DNA from 2 places in the Pseudoalteromonas sp. APC 3250 genome. Region 1 is predicted to be linked to the other one. Evidence: predicted binding sites of a transcription regulator. Region 1 holds the regulator's gene; the other holds the start of a gene.
What was found. The regulator LexA, encoded in region 1, represses DNA repair genes until DNA is damaged. The targets are predictions, from matches to a motif close to TACTGTATNNNNATACAGTA.
Positions count from the first base shown of each region.

Region 2: a site for LexA is predicted at 1,819-1,838, ahead of QL986_RS08780 (YebG family protein). Genes of this name have one in related genera too.

Region 1 covers NZ_JASDCM010000014.1:70,540-73,966, reverse strand. The annotation lists gene QL986_RS14115 (hypothetical protein) at 48-428, shown strand; gene QL986_RS14110 (PaaI family thioesterase) at 458-901, opposite strand; gene lexA (transcriptional repressor LexA) at 1,100-1,717, shown strand; gene coxB (cytochrome c oxidase subunit II) at 2,211-3,353, shown strand; gene ctaD (cytochrome c oxidase subunit I) at 3,353-3,427, shown strand, end outside.
Region 2 covers NZ_JASDCM010000006.1:173,893-177,319, reverse strand. The annotation lists gene putP (sodium/proline symporter PutP) at 1-1,256, shown strand, start outside; gene QL986_RS08780 (YebG family protein) at 1,468-1,767, opposite strand; gene QL986_RS08775 (ComEA family DNA-binding protein) at 2,065-2,358, shown strand; gene QL986_RS08770 (DUF6170 family protein) at 2,371-2,673, opposite strand; gene dsbB (disulfide bond formation protein DsbB) at 2,675-3,193, opposite strand; gene nhaB (sodium/proton antiporter NhaB) at 3,312-3,427, opposite strand, start outside.

The DNA.
Region 1 (3,427 bases):
CTGCGTTAAAGTTTGCAATGAAATTAATAGAGGGTAAAAACGAGATAATGTCGGAAATTCAATTTTTAAATGTAGATCTAGAGCTTGAGTCAAAGCAAGATATTAGCGTATTAGTTGCTGATTTAAAAAAGGTCGCAACTATTTTACATTATGATAAAGACGAATACCGTCAACTTGCTCGCATTGAGGTTGCAGGTGAAATAACCACGCCAGATAAAGCGATTAATCACTTGTGTGAGTTAATCGAGTCGTGTTCACGCAATGCATTAAAGCAATGGTTGAGTTGTTCACGCAGAACTTTCGATATTGGGTTTGAGTCTGGCACTTCGCCAAAATGCTTTAACCAAGCCTTACATGCAGATACCTTGTTACGTATATCTGCAATTGGTGCAGGCGTAGAAATTACTATTTACCCTCTCGAAAAGTAATTTAACTTCAACCTTGGTTAATTGACTTACTAGCCTTTTCGCTCAACTACGGCTGCGGTCATACGTGATACGCAGCAAAGCTCATTGCGGCTATTGGTTATTTTAATATCCCAAACCGAGCTGCGCTTGCCGATATGATAAGCTCTCGCTGTGGCCGTTAATGTGCCATTGCGTGATGCCTTTAAATGACTTGCACTGATTTCTTGGCCAACACAATAAAATCGATTGAAATCAACCACAAAATTAGCGGCATAACTTGCTACTGTTTCAGCAAGCACCACATTTGCACCCCCATGAACGATACCCATAGGGTTATGATGCTCTGGAATTGCCGGCATAGTTGCCACTAAGTAGTCATCACCAATTTCACTGATCTCTATTCCCATGGTTTTCATGAGTGTCCCTTGGCCTGTAATACCTTGATCTAATTGCTTACAAAACTCTAATGTAATCGGTTGATGCCAAATACTCATGCTAGCTCCTTGGATAAGTAATTGAGAATTAAAATTTATTAATATGATAATGCGTTGCTAATAATTACATTTATCACCCTGCTTTTAAAGTAGGTTATTGTTTGATGATAACGGCATATAAGGCATTAATTTATATTTGCGATTTTTAAATAACTGTATATACTCACAGTTAATTGTACTGTATGGAAAACCAGTTGTATGCGACCATTAACGAAACGCCAAGCGCAAATACTCGAACTCATTAAAGTGTTTATTAAAGACACTGGTATGCCTCCTACACGTGCCGAAATTGCACAAACACTGGGTTTTAAAAGTGCGAATGCTGCAGAAGAACACTTAAAAGCACTGGCCAAAAAAGGTGTTATTAAAATGAAGCCAGGCGCGAGTCGGGGCATTCAGCTTGTTGAAGAAGAGGAGCCAGAGCAGTTGGGCTTGCCTTTAATTGGCAGGGTTGCTGCCGGTGAGCCAATATTGGCGCAACAGCATGTAGAAAGCCACTGTAAAATTGACCCTTTAATGTTTAAACCTGCGGCCGATTTTTTATTGCGTGTTAACGGTATGAGTATGAAAGACATTGGTATTATGGATGGTGATTTACTTGCTGTGCATAAAACCCAAGTTGCCGAAAATGGACAAGTTATTGTTGCCCGTGTTGACGACGATGTAACCGTGAAGCGTTTAGAAAAAGCGGGCAGAAAAGTACTCTTACATGCTGAAAATGATGAGTTTTCAGCTATTGAGGTCGATTTAGAAAATGAGTCGTTCAATATTGAAGGCTTAGCGGTAGGTGTTATTCGTAACGCTGACTGGATGTAGTATTAAAGCATAATTTAGCGCTTAATAGTGATTAGGCGCTGGGTTTGTTAGCAGCACAATGTCTAACTTATCAAATGTATGACTATATGTTGTTAAGTGCTTCTCCTATCATAAATAAAATCACTAAATACTTTATAAATAAACAAATTTACTCTGCTTTTTTAAGTTAACAATTTTTTATATTTCTATCCTGTAATTTCAATACACCCCTTACTAAACCTGACTCTTAGATTAATTGCCTGACTAGTTGCTATTTTTTTAGCTGCGCATTTTAAAAAATACACCTTGTTTATTTTTCATACTCACCTTGCTTATTGTTTATTTTTTAACTAGTTATTAAAGAGCTGGAATAAAAATAACTCACAGCTTAGTCGTTTTGAGAACACACATTTACTAAATCCAGCACCCTTATAAAAAATAAAAATAACGAATAGGCGTTTAAGCCGTATGCCTCTTCGCTTTGCGTCAGCAATAGCATCAAAGGAGCCGTCACATGGGTAAGCTGAGTTCTTCCTTGTGGCTTATATTGTTTGTTTTTTCGCAGAATGTGCTTGCTAATAGCCAATATAATATGCGTAAAGGCGTAACCGATATAAGTAATAATGTATACCAACTGCACATGACTATTTTTTTAATATGTTGTGTGATTGGGGTGATCGTGTTTGCCATTATGTTTTGGGCACTCATTCATCATCGCAAATCTAAAGGGGCTGTCCCTGCCCAATTCCATGAAAGCACCAAAGTAGAAATACTGTGGACTGCGATCCCTTTTGTCATATTAATTGTTATGGCCATTCCTGCGACTAAAACCTTAATTGCCATGGAGGATGCCAGCAAAGCTGATCTCACCATTAAAATTACAGGCTCACAGTGGAAGTGGCATTACGAGTATATGGGGGAGGACGTTGAGTTTTATTCCATGCTAGCTACACCTCAAAATGAAATAACCAACCTTGCTGATAAAAACCCGAATTATTTGCTCGAGGTCGATAAACCGCTGGTACTACCAATTAATCAAAAAGTACGTTTTTTAATGACTTCAGATGATGTTATTCACTCATGGTGGGTGCCTGACTTTGCCGTTAAAAAAGATGCAAACCCTGGGTTTATTAACGAAACATGGACCAATATTAATGAGGTTGGTACTTACCGTGGGCAGTGTGCAGAGCTTTGCGGTAAAGATCATGGTTTTATGCCTGTTGTGGTAGAAGTTAAAACAGAAGAAGACTTCAAAACGTGGTTAGCAGAGGCTAAACAAGCCAAGCAAAAAGCAGCTGAAGCAGACGCTGCGTTATTAGACCAAGTTGTACCAAAAGAAGAGCTGATGGCGCTTGGTGAGCAGGTTTATATGGCGAGCTGCGCGGCGTGCCATCAGCCAACAGGATTAGGCTTGCCGGGTGTTTTTCCGGCTCTTAAAGGCAGCCCAATAGTCATAGGTGATATCAAAGGGCATATAGATATTTTGCTCCACGGTAAACCAGGTACGGCTATGCAGTCTTTCGCAAAGCAATTATCAATCAAGCAAATAGCAGCTGTTATTACCTATAAACGCAACGCGTGGGGTAATGACACTGGTGATGTAATTCAACCGAGCGAGATACAAGCGGCACTGGATGCTGATGGGGAGGCTAAATAATGAGTAGCATTGCAGAACAACCTAATACCAATGAGGCTCATCATGCCCATCAACCTGCCACAGGCTTTAAGCGC
Region 2 (3,427 bases), on a different contig from region 1:
TCTTAGTCGCCCCAAGACTGCGTGTTTATACTGAAAAAGCAAATGACTCTATTACCATCCCTGATTATTTTGCAAATCGTTTTGATGATAACAAGAATATCCTCCGTGTGATCTCTGCAATTGTTATTATTGTGTTCTTTACTTTGTATACTTCATCAGGCGTAGTCGCCGGTGGTAAGTTATTTGAAAATTCATTTCAGATGAGTTACGAAATGGGTTTATACATCACCACGGGTGTGGTTGTTGTTTACACCTTATTTGGTGGCTTTTTAGCGGTTAGCCTAACAGACTTCGTGCAAGGTTGTATTATGTTTATCTCCTTGCTTGCAGTACCTATCGCTACTTATATGATGCTAGATCAGCCATTTATGGATACTTTAGCAAATGCAAATTACCAGCAGTTGTTAAGTTCACCTAAAGCCAGTGAAATCCATTCATTGAATATGCTTGATTGGTTTGCTGGTGGTTCTACCATTGCTATTATTTCTGCGATGGCTTGGGGCTTAGGCTACTTTGGTCAGCCACATATTATTGTTCGCTTTATGTCTATTCGCTCAGTGAAAGAAATGCCAACTATGCGTCGTATTGGTATGTCTTGGATGACACTATCTGCGATTGGTGCGGTATTTACCGGTTTATTTGGTGCTGCCTTTATGATTGAAAACCAAATGCCTATTGCCGATAAAGAGACCATTTTCTTAGTATTAGCTGAACTTATTTTCCACCCATTAATTGCTGGTTTCCTACTGGCTGCTATTTTAGCTGCGATTATGAGTACGATTTCATCGCAATTATTGGTGTGTTCAAGCTCGCTTACTGAAGACTTCTACAAGATTTACTTAAACCGCGATGCCTCGCAAACTGAGCTGGTGTTAGTAGGGCGTATTAGCGTAATACTGGTTGCGTTATTTGCTATTTACCTAGCGTATGACCGTAATAGTTCAATACTTGATTTAGTTAGCAACGCATGGGCTGGTTTTGGTGCTGCATTTGGTCCACTTGTCTTGTTTAGCCTTTACTGGAAACGTATGAACTTAAAAGGGGCTATTAGCGGTATGGTTGTTGGTGCTTTAACAGTGCTTGTATGGATTTATGCGCCTATTACCATTAATGGTGAGAGCTTAAGCAGTGTAATTTATGAAATCGTCCCAGGCTTCATTTTAGCGAGTATTGCTATTGTGGTAGGAAGCCTTGTGACAGCTGAACCGAAAAAAGAAATTACTGATCTGTTTGATGAAGTTGAATCGTCATTGTAACTGATTAGCTAACGTAAAGTGTTGGTTTTTATAAATGCCAATCAGTTTAACTGGTTGGCATTTTTTTATTGGCTGACCTTTAGAAAAGACCATTCATCTCGTTTAATCACCGATTACTTGCCTTTAGCTATTATTATTTAAAGGCATAAAAAAACTGAATTCGAATACCAAATTCAGTTTTTTAACAATTACTATTGAGCTTTTAAAAGTACTAACTCGCTGCTTTATCTTTTATATCCGCAACGTTATCTGACTTTGTTTTTTTAGCTTTAGTGGGTACTTCTTTACCACCTTTAAGTACGGCCATAAAGTCGTCTTTACTTTTTGCAATCTCCAGCGCGAGCGACTCAACCTGTTGTTCACTTAGTGGCACATCTACTTTTTCAAGCATGAGTTCTAGTGACTCGGCAATATCGAGCATTTTGTCATAGGCATCAGCTTCTTTTTTAGTAGTAAACGTCATGCGCTCGACTCCGTTTCGTTCTACAACATATTTAACAACAACAGCCATGATTTCTCCTGCTTACTTACGTGGCAATATGATTATTTTAAATCATTAGATTACTGTTTTTATATACAGTACAAGCTTGCGCGTGGTTTTGCAAGCTTTAGCCTTAGTTTATCTGCAGCTTGGTTGACAATAAAGAGTAACTCTACTTTATTTATTAAGTCACTTTATAACGCGTTGCAGTAAAGGAGTCGCAAGGAGTGATTGTTACCGTTAGTACTTAGTAACCACAACGTTATGTAAAAGTGCTGGGTGTAAATAATCAACGAATGTTCAAGTAAGAACACAAAAGGAAATAGTATGAAATTAATTAAAATCATCTCATTAGCCGCTGCTTTATGTTTATTACCTATGGGTACCACCTTTGCGCAAAGCGATATGCTATCAGAGCAGATGCAATCAGCCGTGGTTAATATTAATACTGCTGATTTAAAACAGTTAATTAAGTTACCAGGTGTTGGCAAGAAAAAAGCACAGGCAATTATCGATTATAGAGAAACAAATGGTGATTTCGCATCACTTGAAGATCTAGCTAAAGTAAAAGGGGTGGGTAAAAAAATGCTAGCCAAACTTGATGGAAAGGTGGCGTTTTAACTTAAAAGGGCGCTATGCGCCCTGATCAAACTGTTTTAAGGCAGCACCAAGGTGCTTTTTAGCAAAATTAACATCTACGGGGGCGGTTAGTAGCGGGTAGCTTAAACCAGCCACAATCAAAAAGGGCACGAGTAGCCATCCTTCAAAAAGAGTAAATATTAAAAAAAATGGGCTTAGCAGCATAAGCTTTACAATACGCATTAACACTCTGTCACTAGGAGAGAGCATACTTAACGAGATCGCAATAACGGTTTGTCTTTGACGAACTTTTAAGTGTTTTAGTTCGTCAACGTGGCTTGAAAAAAAAGTAAACATATTAAAGTGACTTTTTAGAGATTAATCGACTGGCCACTAACGCAATAAGTGTGGCGGTAAACAATACAAAAATAACTTCCATCCATGCTGGCATACTTAAGCCTGCAAATTGCCAATCTATGTTTCCGCAATCACCGGTTGCCTCAAAAAATTGCGGTATCCAATGATGTAATGGCATAAACTCTGGAAAATTTGGCTCAAACTCACAGCTAAATGCGAAGGGGTCAGTGGTTGTTTGCATTTCAATGTGCTCACGAGCTATTAGTAACCCCCATACACTTGAACCCCCCCACACTGTATAAGCGACAATACGGACTACGAGGTTGTTTGGTTTACTGGCGCCAATAATACCGGCAAAAAGTAAGCCTAATACCGCGGTGCGTTGGTAAATACACATAATGCACGGCGCTAACCCCATGTTGTATTGGAAAAAGAGCGCGGTTACTTCAAGCAGAAAAACAATCCCACTGAATAATAACCAAGGTGTACGTTGAGTACTTAGATTAGCAAGCCAGTTCATAACAAATCCGTATTTAAATAAGGGCTTAGATTATGACGTAGGATAAACAGCGGAGCAAGTAAAAGGGAAAAAGTGAGGAGCTATGAAATTTCCTAGCTCCTCAAAGTCGGGGGAGCTCTTAATGCCCAGAATTCGCTACAGGGATGTGGTGTTGTATTATCCCCCAGTCATAAAACAAACTGGTTATTTCACTCAAGCCAAAATAAGTCGCGCTTAACCCAACAAAGGTAAGCA